DNA from 4 places in the Streptomyces sp. NPDC059201 genome. Region 1 is predicted to be linked to each of the others. Evidence: riboswitches for the same ligand, from Rfam matches in the RefSeq annotation. Region 1 holds a riboswitch; each other region holds the start of a gene.
What was found. Region 1 has a riboswitch for cyclic di-AMP ahead of ACFXMG_RS35530 (M23 family metallopeptidase). Riboswitches for the same ligand answer to the same signal wherever they lie in the genome.

Region 1 (5,221 bases):
GTGTGGACCTCCAGGTGGAGGTGGGGGCCGGTCACGTTGCCGGTGGCGCCGACGCGGCCGATGGTCTCGCCCGTGGTGACGGTCTGGCCCGCGCCGACGGTCATCGAGGAGAGGTGGCAGTACCAGACCTCGGTGCCGTCCTCCAGCTCCAGGACGATCCGGTAGCCGTACGAGCCGGACCAGCCGGCCGACTTGATCGTGCCGCCGTGCACCGCCTTCAGCGGGGTGCCGGTGGGCGCGGCGAAGTCGAGGCCGGTGTGGTAGCCGGAGGACCACATCGAGCCGGACTGCATGTAGGTGGAGGTGAGCGTGTACGACGAGAGCGGCATGGAGTAGCTGGCGGCCAGCTTGGCGAGCCGCTCGGCCTCCGCCTTCTCGGCGGCGATGCGCTCGGCCTCGGCCTTCTCGGCAGCGATCCGCTCCGCCTCCGCCTTGGCCTTCGCCTCGGCCTCGGCCTTCGCGGCGGCGTCCGCCTTGGCCTTGGCGTCCGCCGCGGCCTTCTCGGCGGCGGCCTTCTCGGCGGCCTGCTTCTCAGCGTCGACGGCGGCCTGCTGCTGCTGTTCGGCCTGCTGGAGGATGCGGGCGCGCAGGGCCTCGCCGGCGTCGGCGGTGGAGGCGGTGCGCTCCACGGTGGCGGTGCCGGTGCCGCCGCCCGTCCCGGCGCCGGTCCCCGTGCCGAAACCGGCGGTGGTCGCGGTGTCGGCCGGGGCGTTGTACGTGATCGAGGTCAGCGGCTTCGCGGCGGCGCCGCCCGCGGCGACCGGCGCGGAGTCCCGTACCTGGGAGGTCTCCTCGTCGCCGCCCGGGAGGAGGTCGCCGACGCCCGGAAGGTCGTGGGCGTCCGGCAGACCCAGGTCGGGCAGGTCGGGCAGGTCCGGGAGCGATATCGCGACCGGGGGCTTCTCCTGCGCGGTGGCGAGGCCGCCCGCGCCGACGGCGGCGATGACGCCGACGCCGAGGACGGTGGAGGAGCGGGCGAAGTTGGAGCGCTGCTTCACGACCCGGTGGCGGCCGCCGGCGCGGCTCTCGGCGCGCAGGGAGCCCTCGGTCGGGTTCCATTCCCCGGGCGCCGGGGTGAAGGAGGCGGTGTCGTACGCGACCGGCGCGGAGCCCGCCGGGTCGTCCGCTCCGACGGCACCCGGGCCGCCGAAGGGTTCGAAGGGGGCTCCGGGTACGGGGGTGTTGGACGCCACGGAGGCGCGCTCCTTTCCTTCCTTCTCGCCTACCGGGTTAGCTGACGGGTTCGGAGCAGGAAGGTCTCCTACGGGCGTGTTCGCACGGGGGATGTGCGAGGGGCCCGATTCACCCCAAGGGTTGGTTCCCCGGTTCCCTTACGGGATTCGGCGCGTGCGCACGGAGCCGTCTCTTGCGACGGCTGGGACGACCGCGCTGCGTTATCGAACGTTAATAGACACGGCGGTCCGATTCCAAGCCGTTCCCCTTGATCATTCATTGAATTGACAGGGATTCGCCCGAGTTGACCCCCCTTCAGTGAAGGACCGTCAAACCCTCGGAATCTGATGTTGTGTCAATTGTTATCGCTGTGACACCCCCCGACCACGGACGGTGAGTACCGCCTCTCGGGGGCCTCTCAGGGCCTCTCAGGGGTCTCAGCGGTACGACGGGCCGGGTGGAACCACCGGCATCGTCCGGCGCCGCTCCGGCGCCCCGGTCGCCGGGCGGCTCACCGCGAGCAGCGCCATGTCGTCCGTCGAACCGCCGCCCGTGTGCCGCCGCACGTCGTCCACGAGCGCGTCGAGCAGCTCCTCGGGCCCGGGGAAGACCGCCCCGGCGAGCCGGGCCGCCGGGTCGTAGAAGACGCCGTCCGCGTCCCGCGCCTCCGACAGGCCGTCCGTGTAGAACAGCAGCGTCGCGCCCGGCGGGTACGGCCGCTCGTCGGCCCGGTCCGGCCAGACCGACAGCTCCCCCATCCCGAGCGGCAGCGCCGGTTCCGCCGGCTCGGCCGGCTCCAGGTGCCCGTCCCCGTGCAGCAGGAGCGGCGGCGGATGCCCCCGGTTCACGATCCGTACGACCCCGCCCTCGCGCGGGATCTCGGCGATCACCGCCGTCGTGAACCCCTCGAAGGCGTCCAGACCCTCGCGCCGGGTCCCCTCGCGCGTGAGGGCCCGTTCGAGCCGCGCCGCCACCCCCTCCAGGGTCGCCTCCTGCTCGGCCGCCTCCCGGAACGCGCCGATGACGACGGCGACCGCCTCCACCGCGTCCATCCCCTTGCCCCGTACGTCCCCGACCACCAGCCGCACCCCGTAGGGGGTGTCCTGCACCGCGAACAGGTCGCCGCCGATGAACGCGTCCGCCTGCGCCGCCTCGTACCGGGCCGCGCACTGGAGCCCCGCGATCCGCTCCGCCGGCATCGGGAGCACCGCCCGCTGCGCGGCCTCCGCGATCACCCGCGCCGAGGCGAGCCGCTCGCCGCTGCGCCGCACCACCAGGTTGATCAGCATCGCGAGCGCCGAGACGGTCACCACCGTCAGGGTCTCGGTGAGCGAGGGCACGTCGGAGAGCGTGTCGTTGTACGCGTGCAGCCCGACCGAGGCGAGGATCGCCGCCAGCCCGGTCAGCAGGGTCGTGAGCCGGGAGAAGAACGGGGCGGCGACCAGCGGGGCGGCGGAGAAGAGCGGCGCGGCGGTGTACGAGGGCGGGGTGGACAGGTCGAAGACCGCCCCGCCCACGATGATCAGCGGCGGCAGCGCCCGCAGGAACCTGCGGGTGCCCCCGTAGGGGACGGGCAGGACCGGCAGCGGCTCGCGCCCGTACGGCCCCTTGGGACCTGATCCCTTTGCCCCCTTGGGACCCGGTCTCCTGGGACCTGATCCCTTGGCCCCGTTGAGACCCGGCCCCTTGGGCGCGGCGGAGCGGGCGATACGACCGCGGGTGTCCTCGCCCCGCCGCCCACCGCCCGCCGCTCCCCGAGGCTGCGCCACCTGAGTACTCCTGACCGGTCGGGGCCCGCCACCGGGCCGTGCGCCCCGGGCCGGGACCCGCGACCGCACATCCTCCAGGTTCCCCGCCCGAACGCCGCCCGGCGACCGGCGGGCGTCCGACCGGCGTACGCGCGCGTGCCCGGGGCCGTACGGCGGACTGGGCCAGGTCCCGTACGGCGTACCGGGGCAGGCCCCGTACGACATACCCGGCCAGGCCCCCGTACGGCGTACCCGGCCAGACCCCCGTACGACATACCCGGCCAGACCCCCGTACGACATACCCGGCCAGGCCCCCGTACGGCGTACCCGGACAGGTCCCCTACTCCGTCCGCCCACTCCGTCCGGCTACTCCGTCCGCAGGCGCCCGCCCCTCCCCAGCCACGCGACCGCCGCCGCGCAGGTCAGGCCGACCGCGCAGAGGGCCAGCCAGGGGGCGGCCGTCCAGCCCGTGACGTCGAGCAGGGCGCCCGTGCCGAGGTTTCCGAGCGTGATGCCGATTCCGCAGACGGTGTTGTAGAGCCCGTAGTGGGTGGCCACCCAGCGGCCCCGGGAGAGGGCGACGACGGTGTCCATCTCGTACGGGTAGAGCACCGCGTTCGCCACCGCGAGGACCGCCGCGCACAGCAGCAGCGCCGGGGCGCCCCGGCCGAGGACCGCCGGGAGCAGGAAGGCGCCGCCCATCAGCGCGAGGCCGAGGACGAGGCTCCGCTCGCGGGAGAGCCGGGCCGCGCACCAGGCGGTGATCCGCAGCTGCCCGGCGAGCGCGACGAGCGCGGAGACGACGAAGAGCGCGGTCGTCACGCCCGTGCCGCCCGCCGCGAGCGGCAGCGCCAGATAGACCTGGAAGGAGAGCACGTACGAGCCGGTCATGGCGAGCGAGAAGAGCCAGAAGACGCGGTTGCCGAGGACGGTACGGAACTGGCCCCGGGCCCCGCCCTCCTCCGGCTCCGGCCGCCCGCCGCCCGCCGAGACGGGCAGGTGCCGCAGCTGGACCAGGGTCAGCCCGAGGAAGAGCAGGGCCGCGGCCACGCACGTCAGCCGGAACGAGACCCCGGTGAGCGCCACCCCGACGAGCGGGCCGAGCAGGATGCCCGCCTGGTAGTACGCGTTGAACAGCGCGAACGCCTCCACCCGGCGCTCCTCCCCCGCCTCCGCCGCCAGGCACGCGCGCACGGCCGGGTTGAAGAGCGCGCCCGCGAGGCCGGTGGCGAGCGAGGCGGCGATCAGGACGGGCAGCGACTGGGCGAACGCGAGCGCCCCGAAGCCGACGGTCCGCAGCGCGCACCCCGCCACGATGAGCGGCTTGAAGCCGAGCCGGTCCGCGAGCGCCCCGCCGACGAGGAACATCCCCTGCTGGGAGAGGTTCCGGACCCCGAGGACGAGCCCGACCGCCCAGGCCGCCATCCCGAGCCCGCCGGCCAGATGCGCGGCCAGATAGGGCATCAGCATGTAGAAGCCGAGGTTGATGGTGAGCTGGTTGAGGAAGAGCAGCCGGACGGCCGGATCGAAGGTACGGCTCCGCTTCCAGACCCCGCCACGGGGAGGTGGCGAAAGAGCGGCCATGCCCTTGGTGCTCAACGCCCCGACCCCGTCCGCCGGTCCAGGGCCCGCCGGTCCAGGACCCGTCGGGTCCACCCGTCGACCCCCTCCGGGCCCTCGTACACGGCCGGTTCGTCGCGTACGGGTCCGTCGAGGAGGCCATGGGCGGCGCAGTAGGCGTCGTTGAAGACGGTGTCGAAGTAGCGCTGCGGGCCGTCGGGGAAGACGGCGGCGATACGGGTTCCACGCGGGCGCGTGCGGGCCAGCCAGCCGGCCACGAGCGCGACCGCGCCGACGCTCCAGCCGCCGGTGGCGTACTGGCGGGCGGCGAGCCGCCGGGCCGAGCGGACCGCCTCGGCCGGGGCCACCCAGTGGACCTCGTCGAAGGCCGCGTGGTCGACGTTGGCCGGGTGGATGGAGGAGCCGAGCCCGCGCATCAGCCGCTCCCCGGCGGGCAGGCCGAAGACGGTGGAGCGGATGGAGTCGACGCCGACCAGCTCCAGGGCGGGGCTGCTGGTGGCGCGCAGCGCGCGGGCGATGCCGGCCGAGTGGCCGCCGGTGCCGACCGCGCAGACGAGCACGTCGATCCGGTCGAGCTGCGCGGAGAGTTCGGCGGCGAGCCCGGCGTAGGCGGCGGGGTTGTCGGGGTTCCCGTACTGGTCGGGCCACCAGGCCCCGTCGAGGAGGGCGAGGAGTTCGGCGACCCGGTCCTTGCGGGCCTGCTGCCAGCCGCCGCGCGG
Region 2 (5,221 bases), on a different contig from region 1:
TGAAGCTGTCACCGATCGCCGCGTACGACCCGAAGGACCCGAACGTGTTCTCGTCTGTTGCTCTCGAATCGTCTGCCACGGAAGCACATCCTTCCTTTTCGGATGTGACCTACGCGACCGTAAGGAGGGGTTGACGGCGGGTGATATATGCCACCGATAAAGAGTTTGCCAAGCCGGAATAGGGCGAAGGCCCGGCACCAGGGGTGCCGGGCCTTCGTGTGGCCGTGGGGCCGGACGGGTCAGATCGACACGCCGTGCTGGCGCAGGTAGGCCAGCGGGTCGATGTCCGCGCCGTAGCTCGGCGAGGTGCGGATCTCGAAGTGCAGGTGCGGGCCGGTCGAGTTGCCGGTGGAGCCGGAGAGACCGATCTGCTGGCCGCCGCTCACGGACTGGCCGGAGGAGACGGAGAGGGAGGAGAGGTGGGCGTACTGCGAGTAGTTGCCGTCGGCGTGCTGGATGACGACCTCGTTGCCGTAGGCGCCGCTCCAGCCGGCGGAGACGACCGTGCCGGCGCCGACGGCGCGGACGGTGGTGCCGGAGGAGGCGATGAAGTCGGCACCGGTGTGGTAGCCGGAGGACCACATGGAGCCGGAGGCGCGGTAGGGGGTGGAGACGCCGCCGCCGGCGACGGGGGCGACCCAGCCGGAGGAGGTGGACTGCGCGGCGGCCGGGGCGGCGGCGCGCTCGGTGGAGCGCGAGGCGCGGGTCTGCTCGCCGGAGGACTGGGTCTTCTGGGCGGCCTTGCGCTCGGCCTTCGGAGCGGCCTTCGGGGCGGCCTTGGCGGCGGCCTTGGGCGCGGACTGCGCGGCGGCGGGCTTCGGGGCGGCGGCCTTGGCGGGGTTCTTGGCGCCGAGGGTGAGCTTCATGCCCGGCAGGATCAGGGAGGGGTTCCCGCCGACGACCTGGCGGTTGTCGGAGTAGAGCTTCTGCCAGCCGCCGGCGACGTTCTGCTCGGCGGCGATCTTCGACAGGTAGTCGCCGGCGACGACGGAGTACGTCTTCGGGGCGGCGGCCTGGGCGGCCGGCGCGGCGGCGGCCTGGGTGTGGACGTGCGCGGCGGCGCTCACCACGGCGCTGGAGACGGCGGCCGGGGCGGCCTGCTCGGCGGCGTGGGCGCCGGTGGCGCCGAGGAGCGGCAGGGCGACGACGGCGCCACCGGTGCCGGCGGCGACGAGGCCACGGGTGATGAGGGTGGACTTCTGGCGGCGGTGCTTACCCTTCACGGGCATGGCGAATTCCTCTCCGGCGCCTGCGAGGTGAGCTGTCGGGTTCGGACTGGAGATGCCCGGCCGCGTTTCTCACGCGGCTTCACCCCTAGCCGTCCTGCGTCGCGGGACCGGCGTACTTCCTTGGGTCCCCCGCTCCTGCCACGCGATGGGATGGGGTCGAATTCCGGGCGGTGGCAGGATTCGGCGGTCCGACCGGATTGACGGCGACGCTAGACGAGCGGGGTCGGCGCGAACAAGCCACGGAATTCGACGGGCATTCCGGGACGATCTTCGGGCCCGGAATTCCGGTCACCCTCCGTCGATGACGGTCCCTCGATTCCCTTTTCAGGGAGGGTGATTGATCCGGGCGGTCGGCCACGATCCGTCACTTCTATGACCCTGCTCACGCGCCGCATTCCATCTCCCCCGCAACCAGGGCGCGTTACCGCAAGACCCTCCAATACGGACAGATCGCCCATTACCGACCAGGGGGGTGCGCCAGGCCCTGCGCGCCGGGATGATTGCGGGGGGAACCGATCTCGTCCCGGTCCCGCTGACGCCTACCCCCAGGAGCATCCGTGACGCAGCAGTCGCCGCAGGTCCACCCCCTCGAACCCGGCGAGCCCGAGCTCGCCGAGGTCCGCAACTTCCGGGACGTGGGCGGCCTGCCGACCACGGACGGGCGGGCCGTCCGGCCCGGCGCCCTCTTCCGCAGCGGTCACCTCGCCGACGCCACCGAGTCCGACGCGGCCTTCCTCTCCGACCTCGGGCTGCACACGATCTTCGACTTCCGCAACGCCGCCGACGCCAAGGTGGAGGGGCCCGACGTCGAGCTCCCGGGCGTACGGAACGTGAACATACCCCTGAGCGACCCGGCCGACGGCAAGGAGTTCTGGCGGATGGTCCGCGAGGGCGACCTCGGCACGCTGCGGAACCTGCTGGGCGACGGCAAGGCGGCGGACCGGATGACGTCCTCGTACCGCCGGATGATCGTGGAGCGGACCGCCGAGCACAGCCGGGTCCTGCACTCCCTCGCCGAGGAGTCCGTCCCGGCCCTGATGCACTGCGCGGCCGGCAAGGACCGCGCCGGGCTCTCGATCGCGATCACCCTGCTCGCGCTGGGCGTGGAGCGCGAGGCCATCGAGGCCGACTACGTGAAGTCCGACGCGCCGCACCGCCGCTACAAGGTGCGCCGCAGCTCCACCGCCCGGGACGCGATGGCGCCCGAGGTGATGGAGCTGCTGAGCCCGCTCTTCGACGCGCGGGTGGAGTACCTGAGGGCCGCCTTCGAGACGATCGACGCGACCTGGGGCTCCGTCGACACCTACCTCGCGGAGGGCCTGAAGCTCGCGCCCGAGACCCTGGCGCGCCTGCGGGAGCGGCTGCTCACGGCGGCGTGAGTGCCAGCGGGCCCGGAAACCGCTACTGCGCGACGACTACTGGTTCTGCCCGCCGAGCATGAAGAGCAGGTAGAGGAAACCGGCGAAGAGGTGACCGGCGATCAGGTAGGCGAAGAGGCGGAGCACCAGCCCCTTGGGGAACTTCCCCTCGCCGCGCTCTTCGCCGGTGCCCGGGGCGGAATGTGCTGACTTGTCGGACATGTCGACCAACCTTCGGAGGCTCAGCGGGAGTGCGGGGCGCCGCCGCCCAGGCACAGCTCGGCGGCGGGGCTCTGGAGGAGCGTGTGGACGAACAGCACCTCGGCGCCGGCGCGGCCGGCCGCGCCGATCCGGTGCGGGGTGAGCGAGTCGAAGTGCGCGCTGTCCCCGGGGTCGAGCAGGTGCACCGCCTCGCCGAGGGCGAGCCGGACCTGTCCTTCGAGGACGTGCAGCCACTCCTCGCCGGGGTGGACGCGCACGATGTCGGCCCGGGTGGCGTACGGCACATGGACGCGCAGGCACTGCATGGCCCGGCCGGCGCCGCCCGCCTGCCGGTAGACCCAGCCGTCCGCCTCGACCGGCTCGGAGCGGCCGGCCCGGACCACCGGGTCGCGTTCCGGCGGGGTCTCCCCCAGCAGCTCGGCGACCGTCGTACCGTAGATACGGGCCAGGGCCAGCAGCATCGGCAGCGAGGGCTGCCGGTTCCCGGTCTCCAGGCGCGAGAGGTGCGCCGGGGAGAGCCCGGCCCGCTGGGCGGCCGCCTCCAGGGTGAACCCCCGGCGCCGGCGCAGGGCCCGCAGCTGCGGGGCGACGTCGGGCAGGATCTCGGGAGCGGCGGTTTCCGGGGCGGGGCCCCGGGGGACGTGGTCCATGGGTCCATTCCGCCAGGAACGTGCCTCTGAGGCAAGTTTCTTGCCCCAGAGGCAAAAACGCGGGACGCCGGCGGCTCAGCGCTGCGCGACCGCCTGCTTGACCAGCGTCTTCCCGAAGTCCCAGAGCAGCCCGCCACCGCCGTGGGCATCCTCCATGACCTCCGTGAAGGCGGTCACGAAGCGGTCCACGTCCGCCTCGTCGATCACCAGCGGCGGGATGAGCTTGATCACCTCCAGGTGGTCCCCGGAGACCTGGGTGAGGATCCGGTGCCGCTGGAGCAGCGGGACCACCACCATCTGCGCGAAGAGCCCCTTGCGGGCCGTCTGGAGCATCGCCCACCGCCCGCGCAGCCCCAGCGAGCTCGGCCGCCCGAACTCGATGCCGATCATCAGCCCCCGGCCCCGCACCGCGTGCAGCAGCTCGTACCGGGGCACCAGCTCCTCAAGCCGGCTCTTCAGCAGCCCGCCGACCCGCCGCACGTGCGCGACCGTCCCCTCGGACTCCATCACCGACAGCACCGCCAGCCCCGCCGCCATCGCCTGGGCGTTGCCGCCGAAGCTGGCGGAGTGGACCAGGACCCGGTCCATGGACGAGTAGACCTTCTTGAAGATCCAGTCCTTGCCGAGGGTCGCGCCGACCGGCACGTACCCGCCGGAGAGCGCCTTCGCCACGCACACCAGGTCCGGCTCGACGCCCTCCTCGTGCTGGTACGCGTAGAAGTCGCCGGTCCGGCCGAGGCCGGTCTGCACCTCGTCGGCGATCAGCAGCGCCCCGTGCCGGTGCAGCAGCTCCTGCGCGGCGGCGAGGAAGCCGGGCGGGGCCTCGTGGACGCCCTTGCCCTGGATCGGTTCGACCACGAAGGCGGCCACGTCGCCCTTGCGGAGCTCGCGCTCCAGGGCGTCGAGGTCGCCGAGCGCGATCGGCGTGTCCGGGAGCAGCGGGTCGAAGCCCGCCCGGAAGCCCTGCTCGCCGTTGACGGAGAGGGCGCCGGTGGTGAGCCCGTGGAAGGCGTGGTGGCAGTAGACGATCCTCGGCCGGCCGGTGGCGTACCGGGCGAACTTCAGCGCGGTCTCGACGGCCTCGGTGCCGCTGTTGCCGAAGAAGACCCGGTCGAGGTGGGGGCTGTGGGCGAGCAGCCGCTCGGCGAGGAGTCCGGGCAGCGGCGGGCAGTCGAAGCGGGTGAGGTCGGGAAGGTCCGCGTCGAGGACGTCGTGCAGGGCCCGCCGGACGACGGGGTGGTGCCGTCCCAGGCCCATGACGCCGAAGCCGGCGAGCATGTCGAGGTGGTCGTTGCCCTCGGCGTCCCAGAAGTGGGCGCCCTCGGCCCGCTCGTAGACCTTGTCGAAGCCGATGGTGCGCAGCATCCGCGGGAGCTGCGGGTTGAGGTAGCGGGCGTGCAGCGCGTACCGCTCGCCGCCGCGTGCGGCGAGCAGCGCCCGCAGGTCGAACCCGTCGGTCATGGCCCGGCCCTCAGTTGCCCGAGACGGTCTCGCGGACCGCCCGCAGCGACTCCTTGAGCGAGCCCATGGTGGCGAGGACGGCGGTCGGTTCGTAGCCGCAGTGCGCCATGCAGTTGGCGCAGCGCGGGTCCTTTCCGCGGCCGTACTTGTCCCAGTCGGTCTCCTCGACGAGTTCCCGGTAGGTGGGGACGTAGCCGTCGCTCATCAGATAGCAGGGGCGCTGCCACCCGAAGAGGGAGTAGTTGGGGATCGCCCAGGCGGTGCAGGGGAAGTCGGCCTTTCCTTCGAGGAAGTCGAGGAA
Region 3 (5,221 bases), on a different contig from region 1:
GCGGCGGGCGGGTCGTCATTGCCCAGCGAACCGAAGTTGCCGTGGCCGTCGACCAGCGGCACGCGCATGGAGAACGGCTGCGCCATGCGCACCATGGCGTCGTAGATCGAGGCGTCGCCGTGCGGGTGCAGCTTGCCCATCACCTCGCCGACCACGCGGGCGCACTTGACGAACCCGCGGTCGGGGCGCAGGCCCATCTCGTTCATCTGGTAGACGATGCGCCGCTGGACCGGCTTCATGCCGTCGCGGGCGTCGGGCAGCGCGCGCGAGTAGATGACCGAGTAGGCGTACTCGAGGAAGGAGCCCTGCATCTCGTCGACGACGTCGATGTCGAGGATCCTCTCCTCGTACGCGTCGTCCGGCGGCGGTGTCTTCGTGCTGCGGCGGGCCATCGCGGCTGCGGCTCCTTATCCGACAAAGCTTGATCTGACGCGGACCATTGTGGACCGTGCCACCGACAACGTGGACCGCGACCCGGACGAGGGACATCCGAGGGGGCCGGGAACTTCGCCAGGTGTCGGCGCGCTTGCATACAGTGGCAGGACTTTTCCAGATCGCGATCGAAGGGACGTACATGCCCATGGGTCACACGGCCACGGCCGAGGCCGGCTCCGGCGGCCTGACAGCGACCGAGCACCGGCTGGCGAACGGCCTGCGGGTGGTCCTCTCCGAGGACCACCTGACCCCGGTCGCCGCGGTATGCCTCTGGTACGACGTCGGCTCGCGCCACGAGGTCGAGGGCCGCACGGGCCTCGCCCACCTCTTCGAGCACCTGATGTTCCAGGGTTCCCAGCAGGTGCACGGCAACGGGCACTTCGAGCTCGTCCAGGGCGCCGGCGGTTCGCTCAACGGCACGACCAGCTTCGAGCGCACCAACTACTTCGAGACCATGCCCACCCACCAGCTGGAGCTCGCGCTCTGGCTGGAGGCCGACCGCATGGGCTCGCTGCTCGCCGCGCTCGACGACGAGTCGATGGAGAACCAGCGCGACGTCGTGAAGAACGAGCGCCGCCAGCGGTACGACAACGTGCCGTACGGCACCGCCTTCGAGAAGCTCACCGCGCTCGCGTACCCCGAGGGCCACCCGTACCACCACACCCCCATCGGCTCGATGGCGGACCTGGACGCGGCCACCCTGGAGGACGCGCGGAGCTTCTTCCGCACCTACTACGCGCCCAACAACGCGGTCCTGTCGGTCGTCGGCGACATCGACCCGGAGCAGACGCTCGCCTGGGTCGAGAAGTACTTCGGCTCCATCCCCGGCCACGACGGCAAGCCCGCCCCGCGCGACGGCGCCCTTCCGGAGGTCATCGGCGGGCAGCTGCGCGAGGTCCTCGTCGAGGACGTCCCGGCCCGCGCCCTGATGGCCGCCTACCGGCTCCCGGAGGACGGCACGCGCGCGTGCGACGCCGCCGACCTCGCCCTCACCGTGCTCGGCGGCGGCGAGTCCTCCCGCCTGCACAACCGGCTGGTCCGCCGCGACCGCACCGCCGTCGCCGCCGGCTTCGGCCTGCTCCGGCTCGCCGGCGCCCCCTCCCTCGGCTGGCTGGACGTCAAGACCTCCGGCGGCGTCGAGGTCCCCGCCATCGAGACGGCCGTCGACGAGGAGCTCGCCCGCTTCGCCGCCGAGGGCCCGACCGCCGAGGAGATGGAGCGCGCCCAGGCCCAGCTGGAGCGCGAATGGCTCGACCGGCTCGGCACGGTGGCCGGCCGCGCCGACGAACTGTGCCGCTTCGCCGTGCTGTTCGGCGACCCCCAGCTGGCGCTGACCGCGGTCGACCGCGTCCTCGCCGTCACCGCCGAGGAGGTGCGCGAGGTGGCCGCGGCCCGACTGCGCCCCGACAACCGCGCGGTGCTGGTCTACGAGCCGGTGGAGACCGAGGACAGCGACAGCGACGAGGAAGAGGGAGCGGACAAGTGACCGATGCCGCCGTGTCTCTGACCAGTATGGATTTCCACCCGCAGCCGCAGGCGGGGGTGGCCAGGCCGTGGGCCTTCCCGGCCCCCGAGCGCGGTGCGCTCGACAACGGGCTGACGGTGCTGCGCTGCCACCGCCCCGGCCAGCAGGTCGTCGCCGTCGAGATCTTCGTGGACGCGCCGCTGGACGCCGAGCCCGAGGGGCTCGACGGCGTCGCCACCATCATGGCGCGCGCCCTCTCCGAGGGGACCACCGAGCGCGGCGCCGAGGAGTTCGCGGCCGAGCTGGAGCGCTGCGGCGCCACGCTCGACGCGCACGCGGACCACCCCGGCGTCCGGGTCTCCCTGGAGGTGCCGGTCTCCCGGCTCCACAAGGCGCTCGGGCTCGTCGCCGAGGCCCTGATCTCCCCGGCCTTCGACCCGGACGAGGTCAAGCGCCTGGTGGACAACCGGCTCGACGAGATCCCGCACGAGGCCGCCAACCCCAGCCGGCGCGCGGCCAAGCAGCTCTACAAGGAGCTGTTCCCGGCCACCGCCCGCATGTCCCGGCCGCGCCAGGGCACCAAGGAGACGGTGGAGGTCATCGACGCCGCCGCCGTCCGCGCCTTCTACGACGGGTACGTGCGGCCCGCCGCCGCCACCGCGGTCGTCGTCGGCGACCTCACCGGCGTCGACCTCGACAAGGTCCTCGCCGAGACCCTCGGCGGCTGGGCGGGCAAGCCGGCCGCGCCGCGCCCGATGCCGCCGATCACCGCCGACGACACCGGACGGGTCGTCATCGTCGACCGCCCCGGGGCCGTCCAGACCCAGCTGCTCATCGGCCGGATCGGTCCGGACCGCCACGACGCCGTCTGGGCCGCGCAGGTCCTCGGCGTCTACTGCCTCGGCGGCACCCTGACGTCTCGTCTGGACGCCGTCCTGCGCGAGGAGAAGGGGTACACGTACGGCGTGCGCTCCTTCGGGCAGGTGCTCCGCTCGGACGGCGAGGGGCACGGCGCCTCGATGCTCGCCATCAGCGGCTCGGTCGACACCCCCAACACCGGTCCGGCCCTCGACGACCTGTGGAAGGTGCTCCGCACCCTCGCCGAGGGCGGTCTCACCGACGCCGAGCGGGACATCGCCGTGCAGAACCTGGTGGGCGTGGCCCCGCTCAAGTACGAGACGGCCGCGTCGGTCGCCGCGACCCTGTCCGACCAGGTCGAGCAGCACCTCCCGGACGACTACCAGGCGCGGTTGTACGCCCGGCTCGCCGAGACCGGCACGGTCGAGGCCACGGCCGCCGTCGTCAGCGCCTTCCCGGTGGACCGGCTCGTCACCGTCCTGGTGGGCGACGCCGCGCAGATCGAGGAGCCCGTCCGGGCCCTCGGCATCGGCGAGGTGACCGTGGTGAGCTGACCCGCCGTCGGCTCCCGGCGGAGGTCTCCGATGCGAAGTTGCGTCGGAGACCTCCGCTTTATCCGTTATGAGACAAGGGTGATCGTATGCCCTGTGGCATGTCTTACAAATGGGCGTGTCTGTTTGGCGATCGACATCCGTCCGGCCTAGCGTCGACCCGGCTGTCCGACCCGACGCACGCGCCGCACCCGCGGCACCCGGACAGCCATCGCCGAGTCCCCGTCAGGCGCGAGCCTGGGGAGCCGGGGACCCACTCAGTCCCTGGGGTGAATCGGACGCCTTCGCCGCGCGGAGGGGTCCGTAGGAGACCTTCCTGCTCCGAACCCGTCAGCTAACCCGGTAGGCGAGAAGGAAGGAAAGGAACCGTCTTGGCGTTCACCCGTGCCACCGGGAAGCACCGTGGTGCGAGCCGACTGGCTCGCCGCAGCGCCGGCTTCGCCGGCGTGGCCGCCCTCGCGACCACCGGCGTCGTCGGCACCCTCGCCTCCCCGGCGCTCGCCGCCGACACGGACAACCGTTCCGCCGAGGACACCGGCCTCACTCAGGTGATCGCCGACGAGTCCATCGCCGACCAGATCAGCGCCCAGGCCGCCGCCCAGGAGCAGGAGGCCGCCGAGGCCGAGGCCCGGGCCAAGGCGCGCGCCGAGGCGAAGCGCAAGGCCGAGGCCCGCGCGCAGGAGATCCGCGAGGAGAAGGAGCGCGCCGCCCGCGAGGCCGAGCGCCGCCGCCTCGCCTCCTTCAACCTCCCGGTCTCCGGCTCGTACGTCTCCACCGGCTACAAGACCGGCGGTTCCCTCTGGTCCTCCGGCAGCCACTCCGGCGTCGACTTCCACGCCGCCTACGGCAGCTCGGTCGTCTCGGTCGGCTCCGGCACCGTCGTCGAGGCCGGCTGGGGCGGCGCGTACGGCAACAACATCGTGATCCGGATGAACGACGGCACGTACACCCAGTACGGCCACCTGTCGTCCATCGGCGTCTACGTCGGGCAGTCCGTCGAGCCCGGCGAGCAGATAGGCATCTCCGGCTCGACCGGCAACTCGACCGGCCCGCACCTCCACTTCGAGGCCCGGACCAGCGCCGACTACGGCTCCGACATCAGCCCCGTCGCGTACCTCCGCGCCCGCGGCGTCAGCCTCTGACCCGTCACCCCACCCCGAAACGGCCCCGGCTCCCACGAGCCGGGGCCTTTTCGTCACCCCCGGGGCAGGTGCTGTCGCTGCCGCGAACCGGACGAATTCCGAGGGGGCATCGGAATTTCCGGCGCACTGCAATAGAGTCGCGGAAACAGCGCCGCTCGAATTCGGTGCGCGCGGAGTGAAAGCGGAGGTCGGACATGCGGGTTCCCGCGCAATCGGTATGCACGGCGATCCGGGACGACATCGTCTCGGGGATCTTCGAGCGTGGCAGCCGGCTGACGGAGGACCAGCTCGCCCGCCGCTACGGCGTCTCCCGCGTCCCGGTCCGCGAGGCGCTGCGCACCCTGGAGTCCGAGGGCTTCGTCGTCAGCCGCCGGCACGCGGGCGCGCAGGTCGCCGAACCCACCGACCAGGAGGCCGCCGACCTCCTCGACGTACGCGCGCTGCTCGAACCGCTCGGCGCCGCCCGGGCCGCCCAGCGGCGCACCGACGCCCACCTCAAGGTGCTGCGCGGCCTGGTCAGGCTGGGGCAGGAGCGGGCCCGCCGGGGGCAGGGCGAGGATCTGCGGGCGCTCGGCGGCTGGTTCCACGAGACGCTCGCGCAGGCGTCGGGGAGCCCGGCGCTCGCCGCCCTCCTCACCCAACTGCGCCACAAGATCGCCTGGATGTACGCGGTCGACCAGCCGGACCGGCCCGTCGACGCCTGGGCGGAGCACGGGGCGATCGTCGACGCCATCGCGCGCGGGGACGCCGAGCGGGCCCGCGCGCTGACC
Region 4 (5,221 bases), on a different contig from region 1:
GGCCGGCCCGACCTGGCGGGGGAGCGTCTCGCCGGGGTCCGGGCCCCGACACTGCTGATCGTCGGCGGGAGCGACGACCTCGTCCTGGACCTCAACCGGCGGGCCGAGGCGCTGCTGCGCTGCGAGAGCCGGCTGGAGGTCGTACCCGGCGCCGGCCACCTCTTCGAGGAGCCGGGGGCCCTGGAGGAGGTGGCGTCGCTGGCGACGGACTGGTTCACCGGCCGCTTCCGTGCGGCCGTGAACGGGCGGGATCAGTAGGGGCCGTTGACGTTGTCGATGGAGCCGTACCGGTCGGCCGCGTAGTTGCTGGCGGCGGTGATGTTCGCGACCGGGTCGTACGGGTCGAGCGAGGTGCCCGGCACGTGGTACGCCGCGAACGTCGGGTCGATGACCTGGAGGAGGCCCTTCGACGGCGTGCCCTTCACGGCGTTGGAGTCCCAGAGGTTGATGGCGCGGGGGTTGCCCGAGGACTCGCGCATGATGTTGCGGTGGATGCCCTCGTACGAGCCGGGGATGCCGTACCGGGCCATCACGTCCAGCGACTCGCGGATCCAGCCGTCGAGGTTGTCGGCGTACTGGGTGGCGGCGATCGGGGCGGCCTGGACGGCGGGGGCCGCGGCGCGGGCGGCGGAGCGGCTCGCCCGTTCGGCGGAACCGCCGGACGCGGGCTTCGCCGCGCTCTTGCGGGCCGTCTGCTGGGGCTTCGGCGCGGCCTTGGCGGAATCCCGACGAATCGTCAGTTCGAGACCGGGGTGAATGAGTGACGGATTGTCACCCACGGTCTTCTTGTTCGCCTGGTAAAGCGACTTCCAGCCGCCCTGAATTCCCTTTCGGTGGGCGATCAGGGAAAGCGAGTCGCCCTTCACCACGGTGTAGGCGCGCGCGGCGGCCGGAGCGGCGGGAACGGCCGCGGGGGCCTGCGCCACGGCGGCGGTCCGCGCGGTGGGAGCCGCGACGGCGGCGGCCGGCGCGAGGGCGGGAGCGGCGGGCTGGGCGCCGGCCGTGGCGGGCACGACCAGCGGCAGGGCGAGGGCGACTCCGCCGGTGCCCGCGAAGGCGAGACCTCGGGTGACGGTACGGCGTCGGGGGCGGCGGTGCTTGCCGTGAGCGGGCATGACGGTTTCCTCTCCGGCGCCTGCGAGGTGAGCTGTCGGGTTCGGACTGGAGATGTCCGGCCGCGCGCACGCGGCTTCACCCCGAGCCGTTCCGGATGGCCGGACCGGCGGTGTGGTGGGTCCCCCGCTCCTGCCGTCGGGTGAAATGGGAGGTCTTTCGGGCGGTGGCAGGATTTGGCGATCCGCTCGAATAGAGGTGACCGTAGGCGAGGAATGCGGCGGGGAACAAGATGGGAATGCGCGAGAAATGGGGAGGTAAAGATCGACCGGCCGGAATTCAAGATCGACGGTTTCGGCGGGCCGGTCGGAATCCCTTGCGGCGCATGGCTCGTGGGGAATCGGACGATGGGTTGCGCCGGGGCGGAGTGAGTCGCGTCACTGGGCGGCGCAATGTCCGAATAGGGAATCTGATGCCTTTTGCGGAGCAATGCGTCGTCATGTCGATAGTCAGAGCCGAGGGTGCCGGTCGGGTGGCATAAGTCGCAAACTGGACAATCAGTCCCAATGATGTAGGAATGTCACTTCCTGTTCTGACGTCCACCGCGCAGCTCGACCCCGACGCCCTCGACCGCGAGGCGGCCCGCCTGTACGAGTCCGCCGCCTGGGAGCGCCTGGTCCCACCCGCCCCCGAAGCCTGGCGGAGCCTGCTCTCCGTCCCCGTCGATCAGCTGGTCGCCGACGCCCTCGACGCGCTGCCTCCGGCCCCGCCTACCGAGCGCCCGCTGCCGGGCAGGATCGGGGCCGTCCTCCCGGACCGGCTGCACGTCTGGCGCCGGGTCGGCCGGGCCGACGTACGGCCCTCCGTCCATCTGGCCTACGCGCGCCGCGTGCTGACCGAGTGGGGCTGGCAGAACACCCCGTACAAGCTGCGTGACGCGCGCGGCGCGCGGTGTCTCTGCGGCGCCCTGCTCGCCGCCCACCGGCTCGGTCACGGCAGCGCGTCCACCATGAACGAGGCCGGCGCCTGGATCATGACCGAGCTGCGGTCGCGGGGGTGGCACGGGCTCATCGGCCCCTGGAACCGCGCCCCGGGCCGCACCGCCGAGGACGCGCTCGCGCTCGTCGACGCCACCATCCACCGCGCCGCCCTCGCCGGCCGCTGAGCGACGGGCGAGGGCGAGGGCGAGGGCCAGAGCCAGCGCGAGGCCCCGCGCGCCCCGCGGTCAGCCCGTGACGCTCGGGGCGCCCGTCTCGATGTGGCCGGTGTACCGGCGCGACCAGGTGCCGTCGATGTCGGCGAGGACCGTGAAGTCGTACCAGCCGTCGTGGTACGCCACCGCGTTGAAGAAGTCCTCGCGCGTGGAGCCGGCGGGGACGGTGTACGTCCACGCGCCGTCCGCGCGGTAGGCGTTGGAGCGGATCGTGAAGGTCACCGGGCCGGCGGAGGTGTTGGTCATCCTGAACCAGATCGCCGTCTTCCCGGTGCCCGGCTCGGTCGCGAAGCGCGCCGCCACCTCGATCGCCTTGCCCGCCTTGGAGGCGTCGCCGATGAAGCGGCGCAGGAAGCGGTTCGGGCCCATCATCGAGATGTCGTACTTCCCCGAGCCCGAGCCGAGCCCGATGTTGAAGTAGTCGGAGGTGGTCGTCCCGGGGTCCACCGTGTACTGCCAGGCGGCGGTGTCCCGGTGCTGGTGCGGGTGGATCGAGAAGTGGGCGGCCCGCCGGGCCTGCGGGCCCTGGTTGGTCAGGGAGAACCAGGCGAGGATCTTGCCCGCGGCGCCGAACTCGAAGCGGTCGAGGTTGCCGTTCGGCTGGTAGGGGGAGCGCCCTGGCCGGGCGGGTGCCGGGCTCCTGGGCGGGCAGCGCGTTGTTCTGCGGCGCGGGGTTCGGGAGCGGGCCGCAGGTGGCCATGCCGATGACCTCCGTCGTCGACGGGAGGCCGCCGGGGACCCCGTACACCGGGTTCGAGAAGTCGAAGACGCCGGTCAGGTCGCCGGTCACCTTCCGCCGCCAGGCGCTGATGTTCGGGCAGGCCGCCGGGGTGCCGAGGGCGCTGGTCCAGGTCTCCAGGAAGCGGAGCACGGAGGTGTGGTCGAAGACCTCCGAGCTGACCCAGCCGCCCCGCGTCCACGGCGACATGACGAGCATCGGGACGCGGAAGCCGAGGCCGATCGGCACGCCGTCGAGGTACTCGCCCGGGGTCCCGGGCGGGGCGACCGGCGGCGGCACGTGGTCGAAGAAGCCGTCGTTCTCGTCGTAGTTGAGGAACATCACCGTCGAGTCGAAGACCTCGGGGTTCGCGGCCAGGGCGCGGTAGACCAGGTCGACGAAGTGGGCGCCGTCGCCGGGAGGGGCGTACGGGTGCTCCGAGAACGCCTCGTTGGCCACCACCCACGACACCTGCGGCAGGGTGCCGGCGAGGACGTCGGCGCGGATCGCGGCGGCGATGTCGTCCGGGGTCGAGCCGGTGACCTTCGGGACCGAGGCCATGCCCCGGTCGTGGAGCGGGTCGCCGGGCCGGGCGTCGGTGAACTTCTTGAAGTAGGCGAGGCCGTTGTCGCCGTAGTTGTCCTGGGCGTTCTGGTAGACCCTCCAGCTCACGCCGGCCCGCTGGAGCGCCTCCGCGTACGTCTCCCAGGTCAGCCCCGACTCGTCCCCGCCGTCCTTGCTGGAGGCGTCGATCCTGCCGCTCCACAGGAAGGTGCGGTTCGGGCCGGTGGCGCTGAGCGCCGAGCAGAAGTAGGCGTCGCAGATCGTGTAGTGGTCGGCGAGCGCGTGGTGGAACGGGATGTCCTCGCGGTCGAGATGGCCGAGGGTGCGGGTGTTGCCCACACCGGTCACCCAGTTGTCGAGCCGGCCCTTGTTCCAGGCGGCGTGCTGCGAGGTCCAGCTGTGCGGCAGGTCGCCGTTGCACTGGGCGAGCGTCTCGCCGTCGACCCCGCCGGCCGGGGGCGTGTCGCTGAGCTTCCAGGGGAACTGCCGGCCGCCCCAGTTGGGCTGCTGGAAGGTGCCCCAGCCGCCGGGGATGTTCCCCGCCGCGCGGTCTCCGAAGCCGCGCACGCCCCGGAGGGTGCCGAAGTAGTGGTCGAAGCTGCGGTTCTCCTGCATGAGGATCACCACGTGACGGACGTCGGTCAGGGTGCCGGTCGCGGCCCGCGCGGCGGCCGAGGCCGTCGCCGGGGGCAGTGCGGCCCCCGCGACGAGCCCGGCACCGAGCCCCGCCCCGATCCCGACGAACCCTCTGCGGCTGATGGGAAGCATGCCCCGCCCCTCCTGTCACGGTGTGCCCCTGCGGGCGTGTCGGCAGCCATGATGGGGGAGCGGCGCCCAAAGGTATACGCACGTGCGGTAAGGGGTTGGTGAACAGGCAGGTCGTGCTCGTTCAGCCTGGTCCAACCTGTAGGGGAATTGGTATCAGGTGCGACCAATAAGTCGGTCGAGGGCCTGTCGTGCGAGCTCCGGCGCGTGACCGTCCCGCCGCCGGTGCGGCTCCGGGTCTCCGGCGGCGTGGGGGATACCCTGGCATTTAGATGCGTGAATCTGCTTGAATACTGCTCGTTCTGAGCATTCTCACGCATCACTGCTGTCTCTTTCGTGCAAGGAGTGTGCATGGCCCCCTCCCGTACCACCGTTGAGATCGCCACCCAGCCCGCCGTCTGGCGCGAGGCGCTCCGCACGCTGCCGCGGCACGCCCCCGCCCTGCCCCGGCGCGGCGAGCGCGTCGCCGTGATCGGCTGCGGCACCTCCTGGTTCATGGCCCAGGCGTACGCCGATCTGCGCGAGGCCGGCGGACACGGCGAGACCGACGCCTTCGCCGCCTCCCGCTTCCCCTTCTCCCGCAGCTACGACCGGGTCATCGCCCTCACCCGCTCCGGCACCACCAGCGAGGTCCTCGCCGTCCTCGCCCGGCTGGCCGGAACCGTCCCCACCGGAGCGATCACCGCCGACCCGGCCACCCCCGTCATGGACCTCGCCGACGCCGTCGCCGTCCTCGACTTCGCCGACGAGGAGTCGGTCGTCCAGACCCGCTTCGCCACCACCGCCCTCGCCCTCCTCCGCGCCCACCTGGAGGCCGAGGACGCCCTGCCCGACGGTGTCGCCCCCGTCGCCCGGGCCGCCGACGACGCCGAACTCGCCCTCGTCCGGCCGCTGGACGCCGCCGTGCG

Region 2: it holds a riboswitch for cyclic di-AMP, as region 1 does, so the genes downstream of both, ACFXMG_RS30870 (peptidoglycan DD-metalloendopeptidase family protein) here and ACFXMG_RS35530 (M23 family metallopeptidase) in region 1, are expected to answer to the same signal.
Region 3: it holds a riboswitch for cyclic di-AMP, as region 1 does, so the genes downstream of both, ACFXMG_RS18665 (M23 family metallopeptidase) here and ACFXMG_RS35530 (M23 family metallopeptidase) in region 1, are expected to answer to the same signal.
Region 4: it holds a riboswitch for cyclic di-AMP, as region 1 does, so the genes downstream of both, ACFXMG_RS13390 (transglycosylase SLT domain-containing protein) here and ACFXMG_RS35530 (M23 family metallopeptidase) in region 1, are expected to answer to the same signal.

What each region holds. Positions count from the first base shown of each region.
Region 1 covers NZ_JBHZBB010000015.1:149,155-154,375, reverse strand. The annotation lists gene ACFXMG_RS35530 (M23 family metallopeptidase) at 1-1,193, opposite strand, end outside; cyclic di-AMP (ydaO/yuaA leader) riboswitch at 1,205-1,356, opposite strand; gene ACFXMG_RS35525 (PP2C family protein-serine/threonine phosphatase) at 1,611-2,942, opposite strand; gene ACFXMG_RS35520 (MFS transporter) at 3,288-4,505, opposite strand; gene ACFXMG_RS35515 (PLP-dependent cysteine synthase family protein) at 4,517-5,221, opposite strand, start outside.
Region 2 covers NZ_JBHZBB010000011.1:248,260-253,480, reverse strand. The annotation lists gene ACFXMG_RS30875 (SGNH/GDSL hydrolase family protein) at 1-79, opposite strand, end outside; gene ACFXMG_RS30870 (peptidoglycan DD-metalloendopeptidase family protein) at 240-1,229, opposite strand; cyclic di-AMP (ydaO/yuaA leader) riboswitch at 1,234-1,397, opposite strand; gene ACFXMG_RS30865 (tyrosine-protein phosphatase) at 1,787-2,608, shown strand; gene ACFXMG_RS30860 (DUF6126 family protein) at 2,645-2,809, opposite strand; gene ACFXMG_RS30855 (helix-turn-helix domain-containing protein) at 2,830-3,459, opposite strand; gene ACFXMG_RS30850 (aspartate aminotransferase family protein) at 3,535-4,920, opposite strand; gene hpnH (adenosyl-hopene transferase HpnH) at 4,931-5,221, opposite strand, start outside.
Region 3 covers NZ_JBHZBB010000005.1:117,240-122,460, forward strand. The annotation lists gene ACFXMG_RS18650 (DNA topoisomerase (ATP-hydrolyzing) subunit A) at 1-392, opposite strand, end outside; gene ACFXMG_RS18655 (M16 family metallopeptidase) at 575-1,921, shown strand; gene ACFXMG_RS18660 (M16 family metallopeptidase) at 1,948-3,312, shown strand; cyclic di-AMP (ydaO/yuaA leader) riboswitch at 3,512-3,673, shown strand; gene ACFXMG_RS18665 (M23 family metallopeptidase) at 3,681-4,451, shown strand; gene ACFXMG_RS18670 (GntR family transcriptional regulator) at 4,646-5,221, shown strand, end outside.
Region 4 covers NZ_JBHZBB010000003.1:688,117-693,337, reverse strand. The annotation lists gene ACFXMG_RS13395 (phosphoribosyltransferase family protein) at 1-258, shown strand, start outside; gene ACFXMG_RS13390 (transglycosylase SLT domain-containing protein) at 252-1,115, opposite strand; cyclic di-AMP (ydaO/yuaA leader) riboswitch at 1,120-1,305, opposite strand; gene ACFXMG_RS13385 (hypothetical protein) at 1,631-2,218, shown strand; partial or broken gene ACFXMG_RS13380 (phosphocholine-specific phospholipase C) at 2,279-4,316, opposite strand; gene ACFXMG_RS13375 (SIS domain-containing protein) at 4,665-5,221, shown strand, end outside.